Regions from separate parts of the Streptomyces longhuiensis genome, predicted to be linked through region 2. Evidence: riboswitches for the same ligand, from Rfam matches in the RefSeq annotation. Region 2 holds a riboswitch; the other holds the start of a gene.
What was found. A riboswitch is a leader RNA that binds a small molecule or an ion and turns the genes downstream of it on or off. The one in region 2 is predicted to bind glycine.
Positions count from the first base shown of each region.

Region 1: it holds a riboswitch for glycine, as region 2 does, so the genes downstream of both, gcvP (aminomethyl-transferring glycine dehydrogenase) here and gcvT (glycine cleavage system aminomethyltransferase GcvT) in region 2, are expected to answer to the same signal.

Region 1 is NZ_CP085173.1:2,095,408-2,110,939, forward strand. Features, by position in the region: gene LGI35_RS09945 (substrate-binding and VWA domain-containing protein) at 1-104, shown strand, start outside; gene LGI35_RS09950 (glutamate-cysteine ligase family protein) at 127-1,647, opposite strand; gene LGI35_RS09955 (hypothetical protein) at 2,138-2,725, shown strand; gene LGI35_RS09960 (DUF5999 family protein) at 3,079-3,276, shown strand; gene gcvP (aminomethyl-transferring glycine dehydrogenase) at 3,366-6,251, opposite strand; glycine riboswitch at 6,436-6,531, opposite strand; gene LGI35_RS09970 (PRC-barrel domain-containing protein) at 6,646-7,029, shown strand; gene LGI35_RS09975 (DNA polymerase IV) at 7,015-8,445, opposite strand; gene LGI35_RS09980 (MerR family transcriptional regulator) at 8,502-9,146, opposite strand; gene LGI35_RS09985 (bifunctional nuclease family protein) at 9,342-9,815, opposite strand; gene ftsR (transcriptional regulator FtsR) at 9,902-10,645, opposite strand; gene LGI35_RS09995 (FHA domain-containing protein) at 10,662-11,507, opposite strand; gene LGI35_RS10000 (DUF881 domain-containing protein) at 11,707-12,642, opposite strand; gene LGI35_RS10005 (small basic family protein) at 12,639-12,971, opposite strand; gene LGI35_RS10010 (DUF881 domain-containing protein) at 12,968-13,876, opposite strand; gene LGI35_RS10015 (mannose-1-phosphate guanyltransferase) at 13,968-15,532, opposite strand, start outside.
Region 2 is NZ_CP085173.1:6,478,852-6,494,383, forward strand. Features, by position in the region: gene LGI35_RS29950 (FadR/GntR family transcriptional regulator) at 154-846, shown strand; gene LGI35_RS29955 (NADPH-dependent F420 reductase) at 955-1,614, shown strand; gene LGI35_RS29960 (glycoside hydrolase family 25 protein) at 1,636-2,187, opposite strand; gene LGI35_RS29965 (L,D-transpeptidase) at 2,432-3,418, shown strand; gene LGI35_RS29970 (L-serine ammonia-lyase) at 3,448-4,818, opposite strand; gene glyA (serine hydroxymethyltransferase) at 4,971-6,230, opposite strand; gene gcvH (glycine cleavage system protein GcvH) at 6,244-6,627, opposite strand; gene gcvT (glycine cleavage system aminomethyltransferase GcvT) at 6,720-7,844, opposite strand; glycine riboswitch at 7,892-8,003, opposite strand; glycine riboswitch at 8,004-8,107, opposite strand; gene LGI35_RS29990 (AAA family ATPase) at 8,305-8,922, shown strand; gene LGI35_RS29995 (enhanced serine sensitivity protein SseB) at 9,029-9,796, shown strand; gene LGI35_RS30000 (enhanced serine sensitivity protein SseB C-terminal domain-containing protein) at 9,966-10,766, shown strand; gene LGI35_RS30005 (ABC transporter permease) at 11,224-12,222, shown strand; gene LGI35_RS30010 (ABC transporter substrate-binding protein) at 12,280-14,031, shown strand; gene LGI35_RS30015 (ABC transporter permease) at 14,104-15,111, shown strand; gene LGI35_RS30020 (ABC transporter ATP-binding protein) at 15,108-15,532, shown strand, end outside.

The DNA.
Region 1 (15,532 bases), 4.4 Mb from region 2:
AGATCGCCGGGGCCACCGGCGGCTCGGGGCACCAGGTCAGCGACCCGGCCGAGATCCACGCGGTGATCCTCAAGGCGATCGTGGAGGCGGGCGCCAAGGGCTGACCAGCCAGAACCGCCTTGCCGCTCAGCCCAGTTGCACCGCCGGCGCCGGGAGCCCCACCGGCCACGTGTGCACCGGGTCGCCCGCGTGCATCAGCTCGCAGTAGCGCCGGGTGGTCGCCGCGAGCGCCGCGTCGCGCTCGAGGCCGCTCTCCAGCGCGCGGTGGAACGTGGCCGCCTGCCACGAGGCCCCGTTGACCCGCCGCCGGCAGCGCTCCTCGATCACCCCGAGGTAGAAGTCACGGTCGGCCGCCTCGACCCCCCAGGCATCGAGCCCGGCAGCGGCCAGCGGCAGCAGCTCGTCCCGTACGAGCGTGACGGCGGGCACCTTCTCGACCCCGCCGAAGCGGCCCCGGCGCGGCCAGTCGAGGCGCGCCTCGATCCCGTACCGGCACGCCTCGTCGAAGTTGCGGGCCGCCGCGTCGAAGGGCAGGCGGGTCCAGACCGGGCGGGCGTCCTCGGCCAGGGCGCGTACGACGCCGTAGTAGAAGGCGACGTTCGCGATGACGTCGGTGACGGTGGGGCCCGCGGGCAGGACGCGGTTCTCCACGCGCAGGTGCGGCCTGCCCCCGGCTATGCCGTACACGGGCCGGTTCCAGCGGTAGACGGTGCCGTTGTGCAGGACGAGTTCGCCGAGCGCCGGCACTCCGTCGTCGTCGATGACGCGCAGCGGCTCCTCGTCGTCGCACAGGGGCAGCAGCGGGGGGAAGTAGCGCAGGTTCTCCTCGAAGAGGTCGTACGCGCTGCTGATCCAGCGCTCGCCGAACCAGGTGCGCGGCCGGACCCCTTGGGCCTGGAGCTCGGGCGGGCGGGTGTCGGTCGACTGCTGGAAAAGCGGCGGCCGCGATTCGCGCCACAGCTCATGTCCGAACAGGAACGGCGAGTTGGCGCCGACCGCGACCTGCACGGCCGCGACGGCCTGCGCCGCGTTCCACACGTCGGCGAAGCGGGCGGGCGTGACCTGGAGGTGCAACTGCACGGAGGTGCAGGCCGCTTCGGTCGCTATGGACCCCGAGGTGCAGCGCAGGTGCTCCACCCCGTCGATGTCGACGACGAAGTCCTCGCCGCGCGCGGCCACCATCTGGTCGTTGAGGAGGCTGTAGCGGTCCACGTCCGACAGATTCGCGGAGACGAGATCATCGGGCACGAGCGTCGGGAGAATGCCGATCATCACGATCCCGGCGTCCACCTCGTTCGCTTTCCGGTGGGCATAGGCGAGGCCGGTCCTGAGCTCCTCGGCGAGCCGGTCGAGAACGCGGCCTTCCAAACGATGGGGAGCAATGTTCACTTCCAGATTGAACATTCCGAGTTCGGTCTGGAAATCACGGCTCGCGATGCGCTCGAGAACTTGCGCATTCATCATTTTCGGCATGCCGTCGGGCCCCGCGAGATTCAACTCGATCTCCAGGCCCATCAGATTCCTCGGACGATCGAACCTCTCCTCCTCCAGGAGCCTCGCGAGCCCCGCCAGACACTGCTGCAGCTTCCTGCGGTAGTGCCGCCGATCGGACAGGTCGAACGCGCCCGCCACGACCTTCTCCCCCATGGAAGCGTCCCTCCTCACATGGACGACACGGCCGTCCGGCCGCTGTGTCACGGTGGATGATGCCCAGGCAATGTGATCGATAACGCCCCGCTTCCCGCCACGGGCGAGTAGGCTCGCAGCAGTTGTCACGGGGCACATTCACGAGGCATGCGGCATGTCGAAGACCTGGTTCCACATGACCTGGTGATAAACACCGACGAGAATCGGCCGTCCGCTCGCCGTGAAGATTACGAGGTCACAGACCCAACCCCGCTGGGAATCGGGAGATTTCCCGCATCTCGCCGACCGAATAACGCCTTGCCGAGTATTTTCGCGACGGCTAGACGAAACACTGCGTGAACACGTGTCGTATAAACTTCGCGAACGAGGCGCAGAGTTGGCGCTCGCGGTATCTGCCCCGCCCCCTCTGGCCCGGTCAGCAGACAGCGCCGTCCGCTCGTCCCGCCACGCCCTCGATCCACCGTGCCTGTCGAATGAGAGGCGACCCACCATGCCGCTGCATGTCCCTCCGGCTCCCGCGCCCGCCCTGCGCACTGTCCTCACGGCCCTCGGTTCCCCGACCGCGGTCCGCGAGGCCCGCACCCCTTCCCTGCGCTCCGCCCAAGGACCGGCGAGCCCCGAACTCCCTTTGCCCGTCCACGTACTGGACCGGGTCACGGGCAGCGCGGGCCCTTCGCCGACCCGACTCGCCGGCTGGCGGTTCCTGATCCGCTGCGGGGAACGCGCGGTCGCCGCCGCCGACACGATGCTGACCGCCGACGGCTGGGCGTTCTCGCACTTCTTCGAGGGCCCGTACGTCGCGGCCACCGAACGGGCGCTGCGCCAGGCCGAGTCCATGCCCGCGGCCTACCAACCGCGCCTGCTCTCGGTCCCGGAGCTGTACATGCTCACCCTCTGGCTGCACGGGGACTGCAACGCCGACGCCTCGACGGGACATCCCGCGGCCAGTGACCTCCTGGTCCCGCTGGCGCCCGCGCCGCCCGGCATCGCCGCCCACCGCCCGCACCCGGTCGCCGAACTGCTGCCCGTTCTCACCCATCGACTGACCCCCGCGCCACTTCTGGGCTCACCCGCCTGACGCGACCGGGCCGTCCGACGCGCCCGCGCCCCGCTGCCGATGCCGACCGGTCGCGGGGCGCAGCCATGCCCTCGGCCACGCCCCCGCGGGCCCGTCCGGACTAGCCCGGTCAGGCCACCCCGAACCACCCGAAGGGACAGTGCAGTTGGGGTGAACCGTCCGCACGGGTGACGCGTCCTCATCCAGTGAGGACCGCTGCGACGAAATACCTGCGGATTGACGCCCGTGGGGCAACACTGGGTTCCGGACCGACCGACAAACGGGGGGCGGCCATGAACAACGCTTCGAGCCGCAGGACAGACCGCGACATCACACCCATCACCGACATCACTTCACAGGGAAAGATCCCATCCATGTGCCAGCACCAGCCACCGTGCCCGTCCGCAGACTCCGCCGACCGGGAGGCCGCGCTCCCTGTGGCCCACCACCCCGAACAGGGCTGGAGTCTGCTCTGCAACGGCGTCCTGCTCTTCGAGGACACCGGTGAGCTGCTGCCCACCGGCCAGATCATCGCTCCGCACCGCCCGGTGCACGTCGTGACCGCGGCCTGAGCGCATCCGGACGCCGACGGCGTCCCCTGTACGAAAGGGCCGGCCCCGGGAAACCCCGGAACCGGCCCTGACGCATGTCAGCGTGAGTATCAGTCCTCGTACGCGTCCATGGGCGGGCACGAGCAGACGAGATTGCGGTCGCCGTACGCCTGGTCGATGCGGCGGACCGGCGGCCAGTACTTGTCGGCGGCCACGACACCGGCGGGGAAGACGGCCTCCTCGCGGCTGTACGCGTGCTCCCACTCGCCGCCGAGCGCGGCCGCGGTGTGCGGGGCGTTGCGCAGCGGGTTGTCCTCGGCGGGCCACCGGCCCGACCCGACCTTCTCGATCTCCCCGCGAATGGCGATCATCGCCTCGCAGAACCGGTCCAGCTCGGCGAGGTCCTCGCTCTCGGTCGGCTCGATCATCAGCGTCCCGGCCACGGGGAACGACATGGTCGGCGCGTGGAACCCGTAGTCGATGAGCCGCTTGGCGATGTCGTCGACGCTGACGCCGGTCGCCTTCGAGATCGGGCGCAGATCGATGATGCACTCGTGCGCGACGAGGCCGCCGGGGCCCGTGTACAGCACCGGGAAGTGCGGCTCGAGCCGCTTGGCGATGTAGTTGGCGCTGAGCACCGCGACCTGCGTGGCCCGCTTGAGGCCCTCGCCGCCCATGAGACGCACGTACGCCCACGAGATCGGCAGGATGCCCGCGGAGCCCCACGGTGCCGCGGAGATCGGGCCCACGCCGGTCTCGGGACCCGCGGCGGGCTGCAGCGGGTGGTTGGGCAGGTACGGCGCGAGGTGCGCGCGGACACCGACCGGGCCGACGCCGGGGCCGCCGCCGCCGTGCGGGATGCAGAACGTCTTGTGCAGGTTGAGGTGCGAGACGTCGCCGCCGAAGTGGCCCGGCTTGGCGAGGCCCACCAGGGCGTTCAGGTTGGCGCCGTCGACGTAGACCTGACCGCCGGCGTCGTGCACCTGCGCGCAGATGTCGGCGACGTGCTCCTCGAACACACCGTGCGTGGACGGGTAGGTGATCATCAGGACGGAGAGCTCGTCCGCGTACTGCTCGATCTTGGCGCGGAGGTCCGCGACGTCGATCTCGCCGTCGTCGGCCGTCTTCACGACGACGACCTTCATGCCGGCCATCACGGCGCTCGCGGCGTTCGTGCCGTGCGCGGACGACGGGATGAGGCAGACGGTGCGCTGGTCGTCACCGTTGGCGCGGTGGTAGCCGCGGACGGCGAGCAGACCGGCCAGCTCGCCCTGCGAGCCGGCGTTCGGCTGGAGCGACACGTTGTCGTAGCCGGTGACCTCCGCCAGACGCTCCTCCAGCTCACGGATGAGCGTGAGGTAGCCCTGCGCCTGCTCGGCGGGCGCGAAGGGGTGCAGCTGGCCGAACTCGGGCCAGGTGACCGGCTCCATCTCCGTCGTCGCGTTGAGCTTCATCGTGCAGGAGCCCAGCGGGATCATGCCGCGGTCGAGCGCGTAGTCGCGGTCGGCCAGCTTGCGCAGGTAGCGCAGCATCGAGGTCTCGGAGCGGTGCGCGTGGAACACGGGGTGCGACAGGTAGTTGTCATCGCGCAGAAGGCCCGCGGGCAGCGTGTCCACGGCCGCCGCGTCGAGCGCGTCGACGTCGGCCTCGACACCGAACGCGGTCCAGACGGCGCCCAGCTGGGCACGCGTCGTGGTCTCGTCACAGGAGATCGACACATGGTCGGCGTCCACGAGGTGGAGGTTGACGCCGCCTTCGCGCGCCGCGCTCACGACGTCGGCGGCCCGGCCCGCGGCCTTCACGGTCAGGGTGTCGAAGTACGCGCCGTGCACGACCTCCACGCCGCCGGCCTTGAGGCCCTCGGCGAGCAGCGTCGCGTACCGGTGCGTGCGCCGCGCGATGCCCTTGAGGCCTTCGGGCCCGTGGTAGACGGCGTACATGCCGGCCATGACGGCGAGCAGCACCTGAGCGGTACAGATGTTGCTGGTGGCCTTCTCGCGCCGGATGTGCTGCTCACGGGTCTGCAGCGCGAGGCGGTACGCCTTGTTGCCGTCGGCGTCGACGGAGACGCCCACGAGGCGGCCGGGCAGGCTGCGCGCGAACTTCTCGCGGACGGCCATGTAGCCGGCGTGCGGACCGCCGAAGCCCATGGGGACACCGAAGCGCTGCGTCGTACCGACGGCGATGTCGGCGCCGAGCTCACCGGGCGAGGTCAGCAGCGTGAGGGCGAGCAGGTCGGCGGCGACCGTGACGACGGCGCCCAGCTCGTGGGCCTGCTCGATGACGGGCTTGATGTCGCGGACGGCACCGGAGGCGCCCGGGTACTGGATCAGGACGCCGACGACGCCGCGCTCGGCGACCTCGGCCGGGATGCCCTCGGACAGGTCCGCGACGACGACCTCGACACCCGTCGGCTCGGCACGCGTCTGGATCACGGCGATGGTCTGCGGCAGCGCGTCCGCGTCGACCACGAAGGCACCGTTCTTGACCTTGCCCATGCGCCGGGACAGCGCCATGGCCTCGGCCGCGGCCGTGCCCTCGTCGAGCAGCGAGGCGCCCGAGGTGGGCAGGCCGGTCAGCTCGGCGACCATCGTCTGGAAGTTGAGCAGCGCCTCGAGACGGCCCTGCGAGATCTCCGGCTGATAGGGCGTGTACGCCGTGTACCAGGCCGGGTTCTCCATGACGTTGCGCAGGATGACGGGCGGCGTGAACGTGCCGTAGTAGCCCAGTCCGACCATCGAGTCGAGGACCTGGTTGCGGTCGGCGAGGGAGCGGAGCTCTGCGAGCACCTCGGCCTCGGTGCGGGCCCCGGGAAGATCGAGCGCCTCGGCGCTCTTGATCACGTCCGGGACCGCGGCCGCCGTCAGCTCGTCGAGCGAGCCGTACCCGACCTGCGCGAGCATCTTGGCCTGCGCTGCTTCATCCGGACCGATATGGCGCTGCTCGAAGGGGATTCCCTGCTCCAGCTGGGAGAGCGGAATACGGTTGGCGGTCATTGCGGAGGCCTCCTGGTCATTGCGACCTGCGAGGGGCACCACGGCGCGGGTGCCCGGACGGCCTCCCCCTCTGTCATCTCAACCTGAGAGTTTCACCGGCACACCCCACATCACGAAGGGCATGACGACTTTCACCGTCGGTGAGAGCGGAGGCCTGAACGCCCGCCCTGCTTTCCAGAGTGACCTCGTCCGTGCGGTACAGGGGCCTGAGAGATTCCGGGGAGGAGTTGCTCCTTCGGCGCCTCCGGTGTCATCCGGAGGACTCTCCCGCACGGGGTCGGCAGCCATCGCCAGCCTACCAGCGGCAACGACACCCCCGGCTTCGAGTGGCCGCCTTCCCCAATGTGCACTTTGGTAGTGCTTACGGATGAGTTGCGAGCAGCTGGAGGGCCCCGTGCAGACCGATGTCGATCCGCGCAACCTGATCGGCCGCAAGGCGTTCGACCGCAACGGAGCCAAGATCGGGACCGTCGACGAGGTCTACCTCGACGACGCGACCGGCGTCCCCGAGTGGGCGGCGATACGCACAGGCCTGTTCAGCCGGGACGCCTTCGTCCCCCTGGAGCCGAGCGAGCTGGTGGAGGGCACCCTGCGCATCCCCTTCGAACGCTCCCTGATCAAGGACGCCCCCGACTTCGGGGTCGGCCGTCACCTCTCCCCCGAACAGGAGCTCCAGCTCTATCACCACTACGGTCTCGACATCTCGGCCCCCGGCGACCCCGAGCCGCCTGAGGACCGAGACTTCGGCAAGATCGCCCGCCCGTCAGACGACACCTGACCCGACATCCGGCTCCCGCGCCGCGAAGCGCCCGGCTCCGCCCTCCACCAGCGGCAGCGGCTCCGCCGGTACGAGCGCGGGGTCGTCGGTCCGGAACGTACGCACGCGCCCCGGCTCCGAGTACGGCGTCTCGAAGCGCACAGTCACCCGCCCGAGCCCGCTGCCCTGCACCCACCCGTGCCCGAACTCCTCGTGCCGCACGTCGTGCCCGGCCACCCAGCGCCGGTCCGCGACCTCGACGACCTCTTCGGCAGCCGCCTGCCCCTCTTCACCCGCACCACCCGCCCCTTCCGCCTCACCCTCACGCTCCCCCTCGGCCACGTGCGCATCGGCCTCCGCCTGCGCCCGCGCCTGCGCGAACAGGTCCTCCTGCGTGTAGTCGGCCAGGCCCGTCACCCCCACGCCGAGCAGCCGCACCCCGCCCGTCGTGTCCACGGACTCCAGGAGCCGGGCGGCCGCCTCCCGCACCACGGCGGGGTCGTCGGTGGGCCCACGCAGCGTCTCGGATCTCGTCAGCGTGGAGAAGTCGTAGCGCCGCACCTTGAGGACCACGGTCCGCCCGGACCGCTCCGCCCCCCGCAGCCGCTGCACGCACCGCTCGGCGAGCCGCTGCACCTCGGTCCGCACCCGCACCCGGTCGTGGATGTCCACGTCGTACGTGTCCTCGACCGACACCGACTTGGCGTCCCGCTCGGCCACCACGGGCCGGTCGTCGTGCGCGAGGGCCATGGCATACAGCGACGCCCCGTGCGACTTCCCCAGCAGCCGTACCAGCTCGTCCTCGCCCGCTTCGGCGATCTCCTCGACCGTGGTGATCCCGGCACGTCTGAGATGGTCCCCGGTCGCCGGCCCCACGCCGGGCAGCGTGCGCACCGACATGGGCCCGAGCATGGCGCGCTCGGTGCCGGGCACGATCAGCACCAGCCCGTCCGGCTTCGCCTCCTCGGAGGCAATCTTCGCCAGCATCTTCGACGCCGCGAGCCCCACCGACCCGGTCAGACCGGTCACGGTCTTGATCTCGTCCCGCAGCCGCTCACCGACGAGCCGCGCCGACGCGGCGTCCCAGGCCGCCTCACCGGCCTCCAGATCGACGAACGCCTCATCGAGGCTCAGCGGCTCCACCAGCGGCGACAGCTCCCGCAGCAGCCCCATCACCTGCTCGCTGACCTCCCGGTAGAGCCGGAAGCGCGGCGCGAGATACGCGGCGTTGGGCGCGAGCCTGCGCGCCTGCCCTATCGGCATCGCCGAGTGCACCCCGAACACCCGGGCCTCGTACGAGGCGGTGGCCACCACCCCACGAGGCCCGATCCCGCCCACGACCACGGCTTTCCCGCGCAGACTCGGCTTCGACGCCTGCTCCGCCGAGGCGTAGAAGGCATCCATGTCGAGATGCAGGATCGTGGGCGCGGTTCTCACATGTCCGATGCTGCCCTACGGCACTGACAATGCCCCGGCCGACGCATCGGCCCCGCTCACACCGCGCGGTGGCGCCGTCTCGCCAGCTCGTCCGCCGGGTTGTTCCCGAGGAGCGTCTCGCCGGTGTCGATACGCTCCCCGTGCAGCTGCGACAGGGCGCTCTCGACGTCCCGCCACACCACACCGACAGCGATGCCGAAGATGCCCTGACCGCCCTGGAGCAGATCGTGGACCTCCGCCGGCGAGCTGCACTCGTAGACGGTGGCGCCGTCACTCATGAGCGTCAGCCGCTCCAGATCGCTGAAGCCGCGCTCCCGCAGATGCTGCACCGCGGTGCGGATGTTCTGCAGTGAGACACCGGTGTCCAGGAACCGCTTCACGATCTTCAGGACGACGACGTCCCGGAAGCTGTAGAGCCGCTGGGTTCCCGACCCGTGGGCCGGGCGCACACTCGGCTCGACCAGTCCGGTCCTCGCCCAGTAGTCCAATTGCCGATAGGTGATACCGGCCGCCGCGCACGCGGTGGGTCCCCGGTATCCGACCTGCTCGGGCGTCGCGTCATCATCCCTCTGAGCGACCACCGGCAACACCGTCGGCCGACGCGGAATGTGATCGGCCGCGTGGCCGTGAAGCGAGTACGGGCCGCTCTCCGCCGGACTGTGTCCGCCGCCCCCAGCCGTACCGTCGCCGCTGCTTCTCACGCCGACCTCCTCTTTGACCTGCCTGCTCGACGGTAGGCAGTCACCAGGGGTGCGTCAACGATCGCCACACTCGGCACGCCGAGTGATAATCACCCTACGAGTGGTTTCCCGTACCTCACCGCGGGGAAAGGCTAGCCGAATGATCCGGCCGGCCCCCGGCGAGGCAGCGGCCGCCCTGCGACGGCCGCTCTCGCGTCACTGACTGTTGGTCCCGAAATCCTCGGGCGAGATCTGATCGAGGAACTCGCGGAACTTCTCCACCTCGTCCTCCTGCTCATCCGGGATCGCGATCCCGGCGTCATCGAGCACACCGTCACTGCCGTAGATCGGCGTACCGGTGCGCAGCGCGAGCGCTATGGCGTCCGACGGGCGGGCACTGACCTCGACCCCGCTCGAGAACACCAGTTCCGCGTAGAAGACGCCTTCGCGCAGGTCCGTGATGCGTACTTCCGTGAGCTCCTGCCCGACCGCTTCCAGCACGTCCTTGAAAAGGTCGTGCGTCAGCGGGCGTGCGGGGGCCATGCCCTGCTGTGCGAAGGCGATGGCCGTCGCCTCCCCCGGTCCGATCCAGATGGGGAGGTAGCGGTCGCCTCCCACTTCACGCAGGAGCACGATCGGTTGGTTGGAGGGCATTTCGACCCGGACACCTACGACGTCGAGCTCGTTCACACAGCAACCCTAGGACGTGCCCGGCAGGTTTGGGTAGTCGGGCACCCTTCGATCGCCGGACGCACACCGCGCGAGCACCCCTCGGATCAGGGCAGACGCACGCCCAGCGCGGTCTGCACAAGCGCCCCGTGAAGCTTCACCGTCAGCCCCGCCAGTTCCTTCGCGCGGGCCTGCGCATGCGCCCGCGTCTGGGGATTGCGGTGCCGTCGCAGCGGCGCGACGACCTGGTCGACCAGACCGGCCTCCCGGTCGGCCGCGGCCTTCATCGCCCGCAGGTGCCGCGGCTCGATCCCGAAGCGGCCCAGTTCCATGACCAGCTCGGCGACCGTGACCGCCTCCGCGTCGTACCCGCCGTCGGGCAGCGGCGCGATGAGGCCGTACGACTCCCACTCGTCGAGCTCGGGAGACTCGATGCCGGCAGCGGCAAGCAGCTCGTCACGGCCCACACGGGCCACTGTCGGCCCTTCGCCGCCCTCGGAGGCCCTGCCGTCCTCGCCGTCGCCCGGCCGCCCCGTAGAGGGCAGCGTGATCGCTTCTCCCCGCTCCAGGGCGTCGAGCTGCTCCTTGATGACCTTCAGAGGCAGGTAGTGGTCCCGCTGCATGCGCAGTACGTGGGCAAGTCGCTCGACGTCGTCCGGGCTGAACTTGCGGTACCCCGAGGGGGTGCGCTGCGGCTCGATCAGCCCCTCCGACTCCAGAAACCTGATCTTGGAGATGGTGACTTCGGGAAACTCGTCGCGCAGCACGTTCAGCACGGTGCCGATGCTCATCAGCCGACTGTCCGTGAGGGCGGTGCCGTGACCGGCACCGCCCTTCGGTGTTTGAAGCATGGACCTTCCTGACAGGTCAGATGCCCCGCTGGCTCGCGTAGAAGACCAGCCGGTACTTGCCGATCTGCACCTCGTCGCCGTTCGACAGCATGACCGAGTCGATCCGCTCCCGATTGACGTACGTGCCGTTGAGGCTGCCCACGTCGCTGACGGTGAAGGCACCGTCAGCACCGCGACGGAACTCCACGTGGCGACGCGAAACGGTCACGTCGTCAAGGAAGATGTCGCTCTGCGGGTGCCGTCCCGCCGTGGTCAGTTCGCCGTCGAGGAGGAAGCGGCTGCCCGAGTTCGGACCGCGTCGCACCACCAGGAGCGCCGAGCCGAGCGGCAGGGCGTCGACGGCGGCCTGGGCCTCCGGGGAGAGCGCCGGCGACAGCGTCTGACCGGTGACTTCGGCGTCGTAGGCCTCAAGGCCCGAAATGGAAATCGTCGAGGTCGTCTCGGACGGACGCTCGGCCGTGGCGCGCAGAGGCGCACCACAGTTGGAGCAGAACCGGCTCGCCTCGGCGTTGCGGTTTCCGCACCTCGTACACACCAGTGCCGACATGGACGGATCCTCCTGCCGCGGCTGCCCCGCGGGGGCATGGGACGCATACGGATCGGGGGTAAACCCTCCACCCGCACTTGAGGTTGACGGTTCCCCGAAACCTATGCGGCCGGACGCGGCAGGGTCAACAGACGACGCGCCCTGTCCGCCCGAAATGTCACCACCCTGAGGACCGACCTGATCACGGAACAGCGGACGCTCCGTCCCCTGCGCCTCCGCGTCCTGGGCGCGCGGTGCACGGTGACGGGCAGTGGCATTGGCATTGCCGCTGTCCTCACGTGCGCTCTTGCCGAACAACTTCGCAAACAACTTCACGGGCGATTCCCCTTGACCGAAACAGACCCGCCCGTGGGGCAGGACGAACCCTGATTGCACACACCGCCGTACATCGGCGACACAGACATCCTCACAACGTCCGTATCCGCCAAACAGTTTCCACCACGCACCCCGCTTACGGTGCGCCGACCCCCCGCAACCTCATGCCCTGGCCCGAACGCCGCCATACGCCCCCGCCTCACTGGGAGGACGACTGAGCGTAGTCAGGCCGCTTCGCGGGTCGCAAGGCGTCCACAACGATCTTCTGCGCCTGTGTCACGGTAACGGTGGCCTGCTCCTTTTCCAGAGTCTGAACCACCCCGCCGGGGATGTTGAGCGCCGGCTCCAGGTCCTGCGGCTTGCCGATGACCTTGAAGACGAAAGGCTGGCCGATCTTGTGGCCGTCCACACTCACCCTCCCGCCGCTCGCATCCGTCAAATACGTGTCGGCCACGACCCGGACGTCGTTCACCTGGATCGCCTCGGCGCCCGCCGCGCGTAGTTCCTGGATCGCATCCAGCAGCATGTCCGCCTGCACCGCGCCCTTCTTGTCGGTGATCGTCAGCGTGATCCCGGGGCCCTGCGCCGCCACGGTGCCCGCCAGAATGCCGAGTTGCCGTTCCCTCTCGACCGTCTGCTTGCGGGCCTCCTCGGCCTGGTCCGAGCTGTTCTCCAGCTCGGTGCGCTGCCCCTCGAGACGCTGCTTCTCATCTCCCAGACGCTGAGTACGGTCATCCAGTTCATCGAGGATGCGTACGAGATCTTCCTGACGTGCGCCGCGCAGCGCGCTGCTGTCGCTGTTGGACCGCACCTGGATGGCCAGACCCAGGCCGAGCACGAACAGCAGGACGGCGACGATGAGTTGCGCACGGGTGACCCGCGGCGGCCACAGCCCCTTGGCCAGCCGCTGACGTCCGGTCAGCGACCGGCTCTTCGTCTCCGCGGTCGGCGCATCCGCATCGTCTGCGCCGTCCGCGTGGTCCGCGCCGTCCACCGCTTCAGGAGCGACCTCGTCCGGCAGCTCCTTGCGCAGGCGGTACTGCTCGTTGTTCTGGTTCTTGTTCTGGTTCTGGTTCTTGTTCTGGTTCTTGTTCTGGTTCTTGTTCTGGTTCTCGTCCTCGGACATCGGCCTCACGCCCGGAAGATGTGCCGCCGGATGGCGGCCGCGTTGGAGAAGATGCGGATTCCGAGCACCACGACGACGCCGGTGGAAAGCTGCGCGCCCACGCCCAGCTTGTCGCCCAGGAACACGATCAGGGCCGCCACGACGACGTTCGACAGGAACGACACGACGAAGACCTTGTCGTCGAAGATCCCGTCGAGCATCGCCCGCAGGCCACCGAACACCGCGTCGAGGGCCGCCACCACGGCGATCGGAAGATAGGGCTCGACCACCGCCGGAACCTCGGGCCGGACGAACAGTCCGACCACAACTCCCACGACGAGGCCCAGTACGGCGATCACGATGTGCCCTTCTCTGTTCTCGGCTGTGCTGTACGTACGGTCACGCTCGGCGCTGCGGGCAGGCGGACGTCGTCCTGGGCCGAAATGCTGGTCCGGATTCCGAAGTTCTCCTGCAGGGCGTGCAGGTACAGACCGTCAGGGCTGTTCTGGAACCGGGTGCTCAGCCGCTGGCCGTCCCCCACCGCGAGCACCGTGTACGGCGGCACGAGCGGTCTGTTGTCGACCAGTATCGCGTCACCCGCCGCGCGGATCGCGGACAGGGCCGTCAGCCGCTGCCCGTTGATGGCGACGGCCTCGGCACCGGACTGCCAGAGCCCGTTGACGACCCGCTGCATGTCCCGGTCGCGCACCCGCCCGGTGTCCGAGAAGCCGGCGCTCTCGCGCGGCCCCCCTCCGCCCTGGTCGGCCTCCTTGGCGTCGTCGACGACCAGCTTCACTCCCGGGCCGTGCACCGCCGTGGCACCGGAAAGCAGACCGACCAACTCGCCTTTGTCGCCGCCATGTTTCTTCAGCGCCTCACGCTGGCGGTCACTCACGTCGTTGCGGAGCGTGTCCACCTTGCGCTCGAGCTTGTCCGCGGCCGCCGTCTCCCGGTCGATACGGGCGATGAGCTCCTCGCGCTCCTTCGCCACGACCGGTGCCGCGACCCGCGCCTGCGCCGCGCCCACCGTCACCACGAGCGCCGCGAGGACCAGCCCGGCCGCGAGCCCGAGCTTGGCCCTCAGGGTGCGCGGCATGCCTCCGCTGCCCTCGGCCTTCTTACGGGCCGCCGCCTCCGCGTATCCGTCGTCGAGGCTGTGATCCATCACGTTCGTCAGCAGCGACATGGAGGCGTCGGGACGCCTGGGGCTCACGGGACGGGAGGGGCTGCTCCGATCGGGGGGCTGCTGCGGCATGCCGCACATCGTCGCACGTGCCGGCCTGTACCTCCGAATGGCCCCACCGCCGTACTCGGTCGGCGCCCGTGACAGGCGCCGACCGAGTATGTATGACGGCTCAGCGACCAGCGCTGTCCACGACGGCCGCCCACTCGTCGAGCAGCTGTTGCGCCGACGCGTCGTCGGGCCCTTCGGCCCACAGATGGGTGACGGCCTCGGCCGGGTCGGGCAGCACCATCACCCAGCGCCCGTCCGCCTCGACGACCCGCACGCCGTCGGTCGTGTCGACGGACCGGTCGCCGGCCTCCTCGACGACCCGCCGCATCACGAGCCCCTTCACCGCCCACGGAGTCGCGAGGTCCCGCTTGAGCACGTGCGCCCGCGGGATCCGCGCATCGATCTGGCTCAAGGTCAGCTGCGTCCGCGCCACGAGCCCGATCAGCCGGACGAAGGCGGCAGCACCGTCGAAGACGGAGCTGAACTCCGGAATGATGAACCCGCCGCGACCGTCACCGCCGAAGATGGTCCCCTCGTCCCGCCCGACCCGCGTGAGGTCGTCGGGCGACGTGGTCGTCCACTCCACCTGCGTCCCGTGGTACGCGGCCACCTGCTCGGCGATACGCGTCGTGGTCACAGGCAGCGCGACCCGGCCGCTACGCCTCTCGGCGGCCACCAGGTCCAGCATGACGAGCAGAGCACGGTCGTCCTCGACGATGCGGCCCTTCTCGTCGACCAGCGACAGCCGCTCACCGACCGGGTCGAACCGGACGCCGAATGCGGCCCGCGCCGACGCCACGATCTCACCGAGGCGCACGAGCCCGGACCGGCGCGCGTCCCGCGTCTCCGTCGGCCTGGACTCGTCGAGCCCCGGGTTGATCGTCAGCGAGTCGACACCGAGCCGCCCGAGCAGGCTGGGCAGCACCAGACCGGCACTGCCGTTCGACGCGTCGACGACGACCTTGAGCCCTGCCTCGGCAATCCCCGTCGTATCGACATTCCGCAGCAGGGAACCGGTGTACGAGTCGAAGACGCTCGACGGGAAGTGCAGATCGCCGATCTCTCCGGGGAACGCCCGCCGGTACTCCTGGCGCGCGTACACCCGGTCCAGCTTCCGCTGACTGGCCTGCGAAAGGTCCGCTCCCCGCTCGTCGAAGAACATGATGTCGACGGAGTCCGGCACGCCGGGCGTCGTACGGATCATGATCCCGCCGGCGCTGCCCCGCGCGGTCTGCTGCCGCGCGACGGGCAGCGGCACGTTCTCCAGGTCGCGTACGTCGATGGCGCTCGCCTGCAACGCGGAGATGACCGCCCGCTTCAAGGCTCGCGCACCACGCGAGTGGTCACGGGCCGTGGTGACGGTCGAGCCTTTCTTGAGCGTCGTGGCGTACGCTCCCGCGAGCCGCACGGCGAGCTCCGGGGTGATCTCCACGTTGATGATGCCGGAGACACCACGGGCGCCGAAGAGATGCGCCTGCCCCCGGGACTCCCAGATCACGGAAGTATTGACGAAGGCGCCGGCCTCGATGGTCTTGAACGGATAGACCCGGACGTTGCCCTGGATAATCGATTCCTCACCGACAAGGCACTCGTCGCCGATGACGGCGCCGTCCTCGACGCGGGCGGCCCGCATGATGTCGGTGTTCTTGCCGATGACGCAGCCGCGGAGATTGCTGTGCTGCCCGA
Region 2 (15,532 bases):
GCAGTAGGCTAGTCACAGCTCAGGTCCTCAGACAAGTTGTTCGGGAAAATGGAAAGGTCCGGTCCGCAGAGGGATAAAGTCTCCGCGTTCACGCGGTGTCCAGGACGAGCCGCGGTGTTCAACAGCGGTGTTCAAGAAGAGCAGGTGATTCCCGTGGCGCTCGGCGCGCTCCGTCCCAGCCCTCTGGTCGAACAGGCCGCCGAGCGGTTGCGCGAGCAGATCGCGTCGGGGCACTGGCCGGTCGGCACCAAGCTGCCCGGCGAGACGACCCTCGCCAGGGAACTCGGCGTCGGCCGCTCCACGGTCCGCGAGGCACTGCGCGCCCTCGCCGGCGCCGGACTGGTCCGGGCCCGGCAGGGCGCGGGCGTCTTCGTGACCGCCGACCGGCCCGTCGAGGACTGGCCCGCGCGGCTGCGCGCCGCGGCCGTCGCCGACGTCTACGAGGTCCGCGTCCTGATGGAGGTCCAGGCCGCGCGCCTCGCCGCGCGCCGCCGCACCCCCGAGGACGTCACGGCGATGCGCGCGGCCCTCGACGCGCGCAGAGCGACGGCGGAGGTGGGCGGCGCCGCGTTCGTCGACGCCGACATCGCGCTCCACGCGGCGGTCGTGGCCGCCGCCCACAACCCCGTACTCACCGACCTCTTCGCCGAGTTCGCGCCCGCCCTGCGCCAAGGCCTCGTCGACCTGCTCGACCTCGTCGACGTCCGCGCCGCCGAGGCCGGCCACGGCGACGCGGCGCACACCGCGCTCGTGGACGCCGTCGCGTCGGGCGACGAGGACGCCGCCGAACGCGAGGCGCGGGAGGAGCTGGCCGTGATGCGGGGCAAACTGGCGCGCCAGGACTGAGGCAGGTGCGGCCCCGTTCGTGTGGCACCCGCGCCGGACCGGCATGGCCCGGTCGGCCCGGAGGTACGTGACCACGCGCGTACGCACGCTCCTCCGGAAGGGCTCCACATGAAGATCGGCATCATCGGCGCCGGCAACATCGGCGGCAATCTCACCCGCCGTTTCACCGCGGCCGGCCACGACGTGTCCGTGGCCAACTCGCGCGGCCCCGAGACCCTGCGTGACCTCGCCGGGGAGACCGGTGCCACGCCGGTGACCGTCGCAGAGGCGGCCCGCGGCGCCGACGTCGTCGTGGTCACCGTCCCCATGAAGGCCGTCCCCGGTCTGCCCGCCGACCTCCTCGACGACGCGCCGGAAGGCGTCACCGTCATCGACACCGGCAACTACTACCCGCAGCAGCGCGACGGCCGGATCGCCGCCATCGAGGAGGGCATGCCCGAGAGCCGCTGGACCGAGCTCCAGCTCGGCCACCCGGTCGTCAAGGTCTTCAACGGCACCTACGCCCACGAACTCCTCGACAGGCCGCGCCCCAAGGGCGACCCCGAGCGCATCGCCCTGCCCGTCGCCGGCGACGACGACGCGGCCAAGACGGTCGTACGCGCCCTGCTCGACGGGATCGGCTTCGACTCCGTGGACACGGGCGGCCTCGACGAGTCCTGGCGCCAGCAGCCCGGCACCCCCGTCTACGGCCTCGCGGCGGACGCGGACACCGTCCGCAAGGCCCTCGCCGAGGCGTCCCCGGAACGCACGGCGGAGTGGCGCGCCTGAGTCACCCGGTGCGAGGGCGTGTCACGGGGTGGCCCAGTCCCGCAGCGCGCCCTTGCTCGTGAACTGGGCGACGTCCTTGTCGATCGGACTGTCCGTGTACTGGTGGAACTTCCAGGCCGCCTTGATGCGCGGCTTGCCGGCCGTCGTGTAGTCGGCGATCCAGAGGCCGTCACCGGCGTAGGACGTCGTGTCGACGTTGAGCCAGAAGTTGCGGTTCGTGTAGAGCAGCACCCGGTGATGGGGGCGCAGGCGCTTCACCTCGCGGATGAAGCGGTCCTTCTCCGCGTTGCTCGCGCGGGTGCCCTCACCGGTCGTCTCCCAGTCCACGGCGAGCAGGTCCCCCGCCTTCTCCGGGGCCTTGCTCACGAAGTACTCGGCCTGGGCCGTGAGGTTGCCCGGCCACAGGAAGTGGTAGAAGCCGACGACGCAGCCGCCGTCGCGGGCCAGTTTCGTCTGCGCCGTGAGCCGCGGATTGACGTACGAACGCCCCTCCGTCGCCTTGATGAAGACGAACGACTGGCCGTCCGTGTCGAAGGTGGACTGGTACGAGCTGACGTCGATACCGCGCAGCATGCTGGCCTCCTGGTCGGTGGGGCGACGAGGTCGAACATCCATCGTCCCCGATCGGATCCCGCGGGGGTACCTCTTTCCGCACGTTGATCCACCTGTGTGACGCGGCGCCGCCAGGACGTTTCGACGGCCGCAGTCTTGGAACACGCTTTACACGGCTTCGTGCAACTGCCGGAGCCGTGTCGCTGTCTGACAGGGAGTTGGTCCCGTTGGGGGCCGTCGGGTGACTCGGAGAGTGGGGCAGGTCGTGGGACGGCGCAAGGGCGGAATAGGGATCGCGCTCGTGACGGTCGCGGTGCTGGTGGGCGCGAGCGCCTGCGGCGGCGGTGGCGACAAGGAAGCGGGCGGGAACGACGGGAAGGCGGCGGGGAAGCCGAGGTCGAGCGCCTCGCCCAAACCGGCGAAGCCCAAGGGTCCGCCCATGCTGCTTGAGACGATCACTCCGCTGAACGACGCCAAGGTCGGTGTGGCGATGCCGATTTCGGTGGTCTTCACCGACCCGGTGGCCGCCAAGGCGCGTGCCTCCGTCGAGAAGCACATGAAGGTCAGCACCTCGCAGCCGGTGGCCGGCGCCTGGCACTGGTTCGGCGACAAGCGCGCGGACTGGCGCCCGAAGGAGTACTGGCCCTCCGGTACGAAGGTGAAGATCGACGCCGACATGAAGGGCGTCAGCAACGGCAACGGCCGCTACGGCGTGCACGGTTACACGCACACCTTCACGGTCGGCGACGACGTCCGGGCCGACGTCTCCGTCACCGGTCACACCATGAAGGTCACCAAGAACGGCCAGGCGGTGCGCACGCTGTCGATCAACGCCGGCAGCGCCGAGTTCCCGACCTGGAACGGCACGATGGCCGTCATCGACAAGCAGAAGGAGGTCCACATGACCTCCTGCAGCGTCGGCATCAGCTGCAACAAGGGCAGCGCCAACTACTACGACCTGACGCTGCCCTGGGACGTCCACCTCACCCAGTCCGGCACCTACGTCCACTACTCGACCGGCGACCCGAACCCGGGCAGCGGCTCCGCCCGTGGCTCACACGGCTGCGTCCACCTGTCGCTGGCCGACGCCAAGTGGTTCTACGGGCAGGTCAAGCAGGGCGACCCCGTCACGATCACGGGCTCGCCGCGCGCCAAGGCTCCGGCCGACAACGGCTACGCGGCCTTCAACCTGAGCTGGGACCAGTGGCTCGCGGGGAGCGGGGCCGGGGAGGGCACGACGGCGACCCTGTGACCGCCGCCGCCCTCGACGCCCGCTGATCCTCAGCACTCGATGATGTTCACCGCGAGCCCGCCGCGGGCCGTCTCCTTGTACTTGACGGACATGTCGGCGCCGGTCTCCTTCATGGTCTTGATGACCTTGTCGAGGGAGACCTTGTGGCTGCCGTCGCCGCGCATGGCCATGCGGGCCGCGGTGACGGCCTTCACGGCGGCCATGCCGTTGCGCTCGATGCAGGGGATCTGGACGAGGCCGCCGACGGGGTCGCAGGTCAGGCCGAGGTTGTGCTCCATGCCGATCTCGGCGGCGTTCTCGACCTGCTCGGGGGTGCCGCCGAGGACCTCGGCGAGGGCGCCCGCGGCCATCGAGCAGGCGGATCCGACCTCGCCCTGGCAGCCGACCTCGGCGCCGGAGATGGAGGCGTTCTCCTTGAAGAGCATGCCGATGGCGCCCGCGGAGAGCATGAAGCGGACGACGCCCTCCTCGTCGGCGCCGGGCACGAAGTTGATGTAGTAGTGCAGGACCGCGGGGATGATGCCCGCGGCGCCGTTGGTGGGCGCGGTCACGACGCGGCCGCCCGCGGCGTTCTCCTCGTTGACGGCCATCGCGTAGAGGGTGATCCACTCCATGGCGCGGGCCATCGGGTCGCCCTCGGCGCGCAGCTGGCGGGCCGAGTTCGCGGCGCGGCGGCGGACCTTGAGGCCGCCGGGCAGGATGCCCTCGCGGGACATGCCGCGCGAGACGCAGGCCTGCATGACGCGCCAGATGTCGAGCAGACCGGAGCGGATCTCGTCCTCGGTGCGCCAGGCCTTCTCGTTCTCCAGCATCAGGGCGGAGATGGACAGGCCGGTCTCCTCGGCGAGGCGGAGCAGCTCGTCGCCGGTGCGGAAGGGGTACTTGAGGACCGTGTCGTCGGGGACGATCGGGTTCTCGCCGGCCACCGCATCTTCGTCGACGACGAAGCCGCCGCCCACCGAGTAGTACGTCTTCTCCAGGACGAGGGCGCCCTCGTGGTCGTAGGCGAAGATCGTCATGCCGTTGGCGTGGTACGGGAGCGCCTTGCGGCGGTGCAGGACCAGATCGTCGTCGAAGCTGAACGGGATCTCGTGGACGCCGAGCAGGTTGATCTTCCCGGAGGTCTTGATCGCCTCGACGCGGTCGTCGGCCTTCTCCACGTCGACGGTGCGGGGGGAGTCGCCCTCCAGACCCAGCAGCACCGCCTTGGGGGTGCCGTGGCCGTGTCCGGTGGCGCCGAGGGAGCCGTAGAGCTCCGCCCGTATCGAGGCGGTGTGGGCGAGCAGGCCCTCGTTCTTCAGGCGGCGCGCGAACATGCGGGCCGCCCGCATCGGGCCGACCGTGTGGGAGCTGGACGGGCCGATGCCGATCGAGAACAGGTCGAAGACCGAGATGGCCACGGGGGAACTCCTAGGTGGGGTTTCGGCGGACGCCGTTGTCCGCCGGGTGGTGCGCAAGCAGATACGGAGGGCGGTGCATGGGGCGGGGCACCGCTCTCACTGTCCAGTGTGCGCGGTGCCCCGAAATTTCATACGTACAAATGCGTACGAAACTACTTCAGGCCGGGGTACAGGGGGTACTTGTCGGCGAGGGCGGTGACGCGGGCCTTGAGGGACGCCGCGTTGTATTCCGGCTTCAGCGCCTCGGCGATGATGTCGGCGACCTCGGTGAAGTCCTCGGCCTGGAAGCCACGGGTGGCCAGGGCCGGGGTGCCGATCCGCAGGCCGGAGGTGACCATCGGCGGGCGCGGGTCGTTCGGGACCGCGTTGCGGTTGACGGTGATGCCGACCTCGTGGAGACGGTCCTCGGCCTGCTGACCGTCGAGCTCGGACTCGCGCAGGTCGACCAGGACCAGGTGCACGTCCGTGCCGCCGGACAGCACGTTCACGCCGGCGGCGCGTGCGTCGTCCGAGGTCAGACGGGCGGCGAGGATCTGGGCGCCCTCGATGGTGCGCTGCTGGCGCTCCTTGAAGTCCTCGCTCGCGGCGACCTTGAAGGAGACGGCCTTGGCGGCGATCACGTGCTCCAGGGGGCCGCCCTGGAAGCCGGGGAAGACCGAGGAGTTCAGCTTCTTCGCGAAGTCCTTCTTCGCGAGGATGATCCCGCCGCGCGGCCCGCCGAGGGTCTTGTGCGTGGTGGAGGTCACCACATCGGCGTACTCGACCGGGTTGGGGTGCAGTCCGGCCGCGACGAGTCCGGCGAAGTGGGCCATGTCGACCCACAGGAAGGCGCCGGTCTCGTCCGCGATGCGGCGGAACGCGGCGAAGTCCAGCTGGCGCGGGTAGGCGGACCAGCCCGCGATGATGACCTTGGGGCGGTGCTCCTTGGCGAGGCGCTCGACCTCGGCCATGTCCACCAGGCCGGCCTCGTCGACGTGGTAGGCCACGACGTCGAACTGCTTGCCGGAGAAGTTCAGGCGCATGCCGTGGGTGAGGTGGCCGCCGTGCGCCAGGTCCAGGCCCAGGATCGTGTCGCCGGGCTTGGCGAGCGCGAAGAGGGCGGCCTGGTTGGCGGAGGCGCCGGAGTGGGGCTGGACGTTGGCGTACTCGGCGCCGAAGAGGTCCTTGACCCGGTCGATGGCGATCTGCTCGGTGACGTCGACGTGCTCGCAGCCGCCGTAGTAGCGCCGGCCGGGGTAGCCCTCGGCGTACTTGTTGGTCAGGACCGAGCCCTGCGCCTCCATGACGGCGACCGGAGCGAAGTTCTCCGACGCGATCATCTCGAGGGTGGACTGCTGGCGGTGCAGCTCGGCGTCGACCGCGGCGGCGACGTCCGGGTCGAGCTCGTGCAGGGGGGTGTTCATGAGCGACATGGTCGTGGTGTCCCTAGTTGCCGGAGCCGGAGAACGCGTCGTACTCGTCCGCGGAGAGCAGGTCCTTCGGCTCATCCGAGATGCGGACCTTGAACAGCCAGCCGCCCTCGAACGGGGCGGAGTTCACCAGCGCCGGGTCGTCCACGACGTCCTGGTTCGCCTCGACGACCTCGCCGGTGACCGGGGAGTACAGGTCACTGACGGACTTGGTCGACTCGAGTTCGCCGCAGGTCTCGCCCGCGGTCACCGTGTCGCCGACCTCGGGGAGCTGGGCGTAGACGACATCGCCGAGCGCGTTGGCCGCGAACTCGGTGATGCCGACCGTCGAGACGCCGTCCTCGGCGCCCGACAGCCACTCGTGCTCCTTGCTGTAGCGCAGCTGCTGGGGGTTGCTCATGATCTGAATTCTCCTGTACGCGAATGGGTGCTGCGGAACGAGAGGGGTGTGCGCTGGGTTACTTCCGGCGGCCCCCGTGAGGACTGGTCGGGCTACTTCTGGCGCTTGTAGAACGGCAGCGCCACGACCTCGTACGGCTCGTGGGCGCCGCGGATGTCCACGCCGACACCCTCGGTGCCGGGGGCGGCGTGCGCCGCGTCCACATAGGCGATGGCGATCGGCTTGCCGAGCGTGGGGGAGGGGGCGCCGGAGGTGACCTCGCCGATCACCTGGCCGCCGGAGACCACGGACATCCCGGCGCGCGGCACGCGGCGGCCCTCGGCGATCAGGCCGACGAGCTTGCGCGGCGGGGCGGTCTCGGCGCGCTCGGCGGCGGCCTCGAGCGCCTCGCGGCCCACGAAGCGGCCCTCGTTGCCCGTCTTCTCGAACTTCACGACGCGGCCGAGACCGGCGTCGAACGGGGTCAGCGCCGTCGTCAGCTCGTGCCCGTACAGCGGCATGCCGGCCTCCAGGCGGAGCGTGTCGCGGCAGGAGAGGCCGGCGGGGACGAGCCCGACCGGCGCGCCCGCGTCGGTCAGCGCCTGCCACAGCTTCTCGGCGTGCTCCGGGGCGACGAACAGCTCGAAGCCGTCCTCGCCGGTGTAGCCGGTCCGGGCGATGAGGGCCGGGACGCCGGCGACGGTGCCGGGCAGGCCCGCGTAGTACTTGAGACCGTCCAGGTCGGCGTCCGTGAGGGACTTCAGGATCCCGGGGGACTCGGGGCCCTGGACGGCGATCAGCGCGTAGGCGTCGCGGTCGTCGCGGACCTCGGCGTCGAAGCCCTCGGCGCGCCCGGTGATCGCGTCGAGGACGATCTGCGCGTTGCCCGCGTTGGCGACGACCATGTACTCCTGCTCGCCCAGGCGGTAGACGATCAGGTCGTCGACGATCCCGCCGTCCTCCTGGCAGATCATGGTGTAGCGGGCGCGGCCGGGGCCGATCGTGGACATGTTGCCGACGAGGGCGTAGTCGAGGAGGTCGACGGCCTGCGGCCCGGTGACGGTGATCTCACCCATGTGCGACAGGTCGAAGAGGCCGGCCTTGGTGCGGACCGCGAGGTGCTCGTCGCGCTCGCTGCCGTACCGCAGCGGCATGTCCCAGCCCGCGAAGTCGGTCATCGTCGCGCCCAGCGAGCGGTGCAGTGCGTCGAGGGCGGTCTTACGGGGGGCGTTGCTCATGAGTGGTGCTCCAGGATCCCAGGCATGACAGACGAGGGCGATGGTCTTCCTCCCCATCTGTCATCGGAACCTGAGAGGTTCGCCGGCGCCACACGTAAAGGTGGTCGCGGCTTGCACCTTGGGTGGAGCGGCCGAGGGCCGCCCGCTTTTCAGATATGCCTCGCCCGCGCGGTACGGGGCCTGAGAGATTCAAGGGAGGAACTTGCTCCTTCGGCGCCCCCGGGGACGCGTAGGCGTCCGGGGAGCTCTCCCGCGCGGATTCAAGCGGCCGGTATGCAGTTGGTCGTGCTCTTGGCGCGCACATCATTGCATGCCGACCGTACGGGGAAACCACTTGTACGGCATTACCGTCTCTTTACACTTGACGGGCAAGGGTGGCGTGACCGGAACGGGGAGGACGATCACGGTGCATAAGGCAGCGGCGGGTGCGTACGCGGCGGCAGGGGTCGGACAGCGTGCGATGCCCCGCCCGAGGTCGGTGACGGGGCGCGGTCCGGTCGTCAGGGATCTGCGCGGCAGAGGCGGCCGCACCCCGAGGCGCCTCGGCTTCGCGCGGGGTGACCTGATCGTGGTCTCGGGGCTCCCGGGCAGCGGCAAGTCCACGCTGATGCGCCGCGTGGTCGGCGCCGGCGGAGCCGTGCGCATCGACTCGCAGGACGCCCGTGACCGCTGGGCGGCCCGGCTGCCCCGGCTCCTCCCGTACGCCGTGTACCGCCCGCTCGTGCGGCTCGCGCACTTCGCCGGGCTGCGGCGGGCCCTGCGCTCGGGAGGCAGCGTCGTCCTGCACGACTGCGGCACGCAGGCCTGGGTGCGGCGCTGGCTGGCCAGGGAGGCCGGGCGGCGCGGCGCGGACCTGCATCTGATGCTGCTCGACGTCGACGCGGACACGGCGCTCGCCGGCCAGCGGGACCGCGGCCGCGGGGTCTCGCGCTACGCGTTCGCCCGGCACCGCCGCGCGGTCGCGGGTCTCGTGGAGTCGGCCGAGCGCGGTGACCTGCCGTGGGGCTGCGCGTCCGCGGTGCTGCTGGACCGGGACGCGACGGATGTGCTGAACGGGATCGCGTTCGAGGGCGGCTGACCCCCGGCGACCCCCTGTGGCCGTGTGGATGCGGAGGGTGTCATGTCGGTCGCACGCGCTAGGGTTCGGCCGCAGACAGAGCGGTTCCAGAGCGGGTGGTAGGCACATGGACATTCCGGCGCAGGCTCATGCACATCCGTACGGCGGGTGGCCGGCCAACGAGCTGGAGGAGGTGCTCGCCGCCTCCCTCGGGGTCGACTCGGCGGGCGGCCGGATCGTCGAGGTCCTCGGACGCAGTCAGGTGTGGATACCGCTGCCCCAGGGCGGCGGGCCCGGCAGCCCGAACCTCGACCTGCCGACGCTGGAGATCGAGGGCCAGGCCTATGTGCCCGTCTTCAGCTCCGAGGAGCAGTTCCTCGCGGTCGTCGGCGACCGGATGGGCTGCACGGTCGCGCCGGCCGTCGAGTTCGCGCGCGGGCTGCCCCCGCAGGTCGGCATCGCGGTGAACCCGGACGGCGCCGTGGGCGTCCCGCTGCCCCCGCCCGCCGTCGCCGAGCTGTGCAGGTCCGGTCGCACGCCGCTGGACGGGCCCGCCTCGGGCGGCCGGGTCAGCCTCTACGAGCCCGACTGGCAGAACGACCCGGTCGACTTCCTGGCCGCCGTGCGCGAGGAGTTCGAGGCGTCCGGCGTCGTGCTCACCGCCCGCCGCTGCCTCGCCAGCGTCGAGGGCGGCGACCCCGTCCTCTTCGTCGGCGTCGAGGTGTCGCAGTGGGAGGGTCCCGCGCGCAACCTGCCCATGGACGCCCTGGGCCGCGCTCTGGGCCGGGTGCCGGCGCCCTGGCCGGTGAACCTCGTCCTGCTCGACATCACCCAGGACCCGGTCGGTGACTGGATGCGAGCCACGCTGCGGCCGTTCTACACGCAGGGTCACTGAAAGCCCGGCGCCGGTCCCCGTTCGGGAGAACTCGGGAAAGCGGCCGACCGCGCGTACGTCAAGTCGGTGTCAGGATCGCCGCTTAAGCTGGTTTCATGACCTGTCTGGGCGGTCCCGCCGCGGGGAGCGGGTCGAAATCGTCGAGTACGTCACGAAGGGGCGGTTACGGGTGAGTGCGTCGGGCACGGCCGCGGCCGGTCAGGTCGAGCACATGCTGCGCCAGGTGACGCCGGGGCGTTACGACGCCTACGAGGCGCTGCTCAACGCGCTCGCGGATCCCGGCGCCGGCCAGGTGTGGATGCTGCTCTGGCACGGCCAGGCCGGATCCCCTGACGCGCAGTACGGGAACATGGACGTCGACGGCACCTCGTACGCCCCCTGCGTCACCTCCGCCCAGGAGTTGTCGGCCTCCGGCTGGAGCCGCGCGTACGAGGTCGTCAGTGGGGTCGACGCGGCCCGCACGCTCTACCCCGACCACTACGGCCTCTGGCTCAACCCGCACGCGCCCGGCGGCGGCGTCGGCATCCCGTGGCTCGACCTGCGCCGGATCGCGGGCGGTCTCGACCGCCAGCCCGCCGGGCCCCTGCGGCTGAGCGACCCCGCCATCGAAATCCCCCAGTTCTACGCCCTGCTGACGCAGAACGCGCACCGGACCACCGCGATCCGCTCGCTGCGCCGCGCCTGGGTCCAGCCGACGCTCGGCGCGCCCTATCTGGCGATCGGCCTCGATGTGTACGACACGTCGCCGGTGTCCGTGGACGCGGTGCGCGCGATGATGCAGCAGTCGATCGTCGCCGTGCCCGACGGACTGCCCGTCTCCACGGTCGCGATGTCCGACGAGCACGACCCCGTCGCCATGTGGCTGCGCGCCAACGCCCGCCCGTTCTACGACCGCGAGGCCCACGCCGCCCCGTCCGCGCCCGCCCCCGTCGCGGGGTACGGGTACCCGCCGCCGCACGGGACGTACTGAAACCGTTCGCCGCGGGGCTCTGTTCCAACTGCCGCCGGAAACTGCCGGATTGACCTGACCCGACGGCGCCGGCGGGACAAACACCCATTCCGCCCTGTTTTCCGCGGAGTTGGTGCCCCACCGGGGCATTCTCGCCACATCGGTCACCGTTTAGCATTCCGGACCCGGCGAAGCGCTCTCGGACCGGAGCGAATTGTCCGCTCAGCCGGTTCCCGCGTCCGCATACTGCACTCCTGTCGCCTCATCACGGTTGCGCAACCTTTCACTGTGAGGGCTGGCGGCTGGTCACAGGCGCATTGAAGACTCCCTGCAGACACGGGGTTTCGACTCTGTGTACGAGCTGAACGGTCAACTACGAGGCCATGCCCCCGGACTGTCCAGCGTGTGAAACAGGATCAAGCCGCTACCGCGGCGGGCGTGGGCCGGCCACCGTCGGCCGAGAGGGGTCAACCACACCGTGACCGCACCGATCGAGACCACTGGGGCCCAGGCCGAGGTGCAGCCCGAGGCTGTGCTCGCCGGCACCAAGGGGCAGCAGATCGAGGGGCGCTCCCTCGGGCGCATCGCCTGGAACCGTTTCAAGAGGGACAAGGTCGCCGTCGCCGGCGGCGTCATCGTCATCCTCCTGATTCTCGTGGCCGCCCTGTCGCGCCCGCTCCAGTCCCTGCTCGGCCTTGACCCGAACACCTTCCACCAGGACCTCATCGACCCCACCACGTCGCTTCCCAAGGGCGGGCTGGGTGGCATGAGCGGTGACCATCCCCTCGGCGTGGAACCGAAGTTCGGCCGTGACATCCTCGCCCGCATCCTCGAGGGATCATGGGTCTCGCTCGTCGTCGCCTTCGGCGCCACCGTTCTGTCGAACGTGATCGGCGCGATCCTCGGCGTCGTCGCCGGGTACTACGGCGGCCGGGTCGACTCCGTCATCAGCCGCATGATGGACACGTTCCTGGCGTTCCCCCTCCTGCTGTTCGCGATCTCGATCTCCGCGACGCTGCAGGGTGGCGCGTTCGGACTGAACGGCCTGCCGCTGCACATCTGCGTACTGATCTTCGTGATCGGGTTCTTCAACTGGCCCTACCTCGGACGCATCGTGCGCGGTCAGACCCTGGCGCTGCGCGAGCGGGAATTCGTGGACGCCTCCCGCGGGATGGGTGCCCGTGGCCCGTACATCCTGTTCCGGGAACTGATGCCCAACCTGGTCGGCCCGATCATCGTCTACTCGACGCTGCTGATCCCGACGAACATCATCTTCGAGGCGTCGCTGAGCTTCCTGGGCGTGGGCATCCAGCCGCCGCAGGCCTCCTGGGGCGGCATGCTCAACCAGGCCGTCGACTACTTCCAGGTCGATCCGCAATACATGATCGTCCCGGGCCTCGCCATCTTCGTCACCGTGCTCGCGTTCAACCTGCTCGGTGACGGTCTCCGCGACGCCCTCGACCCGCGCAGCCGCTGACCCGGGCCGCATCGAGTGCTCCACAAGTTTCCGACAATGGAGGGGATTCCGACCATCATGCGAAGGTCATCAATCGCCGCGGTCGCGGCCATCGGCAGCGTGAGCCTGTTGCTCGCCGGCTGCAGCAAGGCCGACGACGGCTCCGACGACAGCAACAAGTCGGCCGGTGCGAACGCCGCCACGAAGGACGTCGTCAACGCCTCGACGAAGAAGGGCGGCACGGTCACCTACGCGATGTCGGACGTCCCCGACTCGTTCGACCCGGGCAACACGTACTACGCGTACATGTACAACTTCAGCCGGCTGTACGCCCGCCCGCTGATGACGTTCAAGCCCGACGCGGGGGAGAAGGGCAACACGCTCGTCCCCGACCTCGCCTCGGCACCGGGCAAGCAGTCCGACGGCGGCAAGACCTGGACGTACACGATCCGCAAGGGTCTCGAGTACCAGGACGGCACGCCGATCACGTCCAAGGACGTCAAGTACGCCGTCGAGCGCTCGAACTTCGCGCGTGACGTGCTCTCGCTCGGCCCGAACTACTTCCAGCAGTTCCTCAAGGGCGGCGACAAGTACAAGGGCCCGTACAAGGACAAGAGCGACGAGGGCCTGAAGTCCATCGAGACGCCGGACGACACCACGATCGTCTTCCATCTCAACCAGGCCTTCCAGGAGTTCGACTACCTGGTCGCCACCCCGCAGACCGCGCCGGTGCCGAAGGCCAAGGACGACGGCATCGACTACGTCAAGCACATCGTGTCCTCGGGCTCGTACCAGTTCCAGAGCTACCAGGAGGGCAAGCAGGCCGTCCTGGTCCGCAACAAGAACTTCGACCCGAAGACCGACCCGCTGCGCAAGCAGTACCCGAACAAGATCGTCGTCAACCTGAAGGTCAACCAGCAGACGATCGACAAGGACCTGCAGTCCGGCGACACCCTGATCGACATGCAGGGCAAGGGCGTCGACACGCAGACCCAGGCGCAGCTGGTCAACGACAAGTCGAAGATGGCGAACACGGACAACGCCTACGGCGGCCGTCTCGTCTACGCGGCGATCAACACCAAGCTGAAGCCGTTCACGAACGTCGAGTGCCGCAAGGCCGTCCAGTACGCGATCGACAAGGTCTCGGTGCAGACCGCTGAGGGCGGCCCGATCCGCGGTGACATCGCCACCACGGTGCTGCCCCCGGACATCACGGGCTACGCCAAGGAAGACGTCTACGCCACCAGCGGCAACAAGGGTGACGTGACCAAGGCCAAGGACGCCCTGAAGGCCTGCGGCAAGAAGACGATCAACACCACGATCACGGCGCGCAGCGACCGTGACGAAGAGGTCTCCGGCGCCCAGGCGCTCATCGAGTCCCTGAAGAAGGTCGGCATCAACGCCAGCCTGAAGCAGTTCCCGTCGGGCAAGTACTTCACCGACTACGCCGGTGTCCCGAAGTTCAACCAGAAGAACAACGTCGGCATCATGATGATGCAGTGGGGCGCCGACTGGCCGTCCGGCTACGGCTTCCTGCAGCAGATCCTGAACAGCAAGGCGATCGGCCAGTCCGGCAACACCGCCCTGTCGGAGCTCGACGACAAGAAGGTCGACTCGATGCTCGCCGAGGCAATCGGGGCGCCCGACGAGGCCAAGCGCAACGAGCTGTACGGGCAGATCGACAAGCGGGCCATGGAGGACGCGGCGCTCGTTCCGCTGACCTACTTCAAGGTCCTGCTGTACCGCTCGCCGTACGCCACCAACCTGGTGTCCACGGCCGCCTTCAGCGGGCAGTACGACTACCTCAACATCGGCACCACGAAGAAGTAGCAGCCCCGGAAGGCAGGTGAAGGCATTGGTGCCCGCGGGCCGCACGGTCCGCGGGCACCAGCGCCGGTCCCCGTGATCTCGTACATCATCCGCCGGCTGATCGCGGCAGTGATCCTGTTGCTGGTCGTCACCGCGGTCACCTTTGGCATCTTTTTCCTGCTGCCGAGAATTGCCGGCCAGACCGCCGAACAGCTCGCGCAGCAGTACATCGGCAAGAGTCCCTCGGCCGCGGACATCGCGGCGGTCAAGCACAACCTCGGCCTGGACCAGCCCGTCTACACCCAGTACTGGCACTTCATCAAGGGGATCTTCGCGGGGTCCACCTACGACCTCGGCCCCACCACGGTCCACTGCAACGCGCCGTGCTTCGGCTACTCCTTCAAGAACCACGTCGCGGTGTGGCCCGAGCTGACCGACAGGCTGCCCATCACCCTGTCGCTGGCCGCCGGTGCCGCCGTCATCTGGCTGGTGTCCGGTGTCACGGTCGGTGTGATCTCGGCGCTCAAGCCCGGATCGTTCTTCGACCGCGCGTTCATGGGTGTGGCCCTTGCCGGTGTCTCGCTGCCCATCTTCTTCACGGGCCAGCTGGCGCTACTCGTCTTCACCTATCAGATTCCGATCTTCGGCCGTACCTACGTACCGTTGACGGAAAATCCGGCGCAGTGGGCCAACACCCTCTTCCCGGCCTGGTGTTCACTCGCTCTGTTGTACTCCGCCATCTACGCCCGGCTGACCCGCGCGGGCATGCTGGAGACGATGAACGAGGACTTCATCCGCACCGCGCGCGCCAAGGGCCTGCGTGAGCGCACGGTGGTCGGCCGGCACGGCCTGCGCGCCGCACTCACCCCGATCGTCACCGTCTTCGGCATGGACGTCGGTCTGCTGCTCGGCGGCGCCGTCATCACCGAGAACGTGTTCTCCCTGCACGGCATCGGTGAGTACGCCGTCCAGGGCATCACCGACAACGACCTGCCCAAGGTCCTCGGCGTGACGCTGCTCGCCGCGTTCTTCGTCGTGTTCTGCAATCTCCTGGTGGACCTTCTCTACGCCGCCGCCGACCCGCGGGTGAGGCTCTCGTGACCGAACTGTCCAAAACCGGTGCCGCCGTGGGCGAGCCGGTGGCCGCGGGCCCGGCCAAGCCCTCGACCGCCTTCCTCGAAGTGCGCGACCTCAAGGTGCACTTCCCGACCGACGACGGTCTCGTCAAGTCCGTCGACGGGCTCAGCTTCAAGCTGGAGAAGGGCCAGACCCTCTCCATCGTGGGCGAGTCCGGCTCCGGCAAGTCCGTGACATCGCTGGCGATCATGGGCCTGCACCGGCTCGGCGCGCGCGGCAAGAACGTGCAGATGTCCGGCGAGATCTGGCTCGACGGCAAGGAGCTGATCGAGGCCGCCCCGGACGACGTGCGCCGGCTCCGCGGCCGCGAGATGGCGATGATCTTCCAGGATCCGCTGTCCGCGATGCACCCGTACTACACGGTCGGCAGCCAGATCGTGGAGGC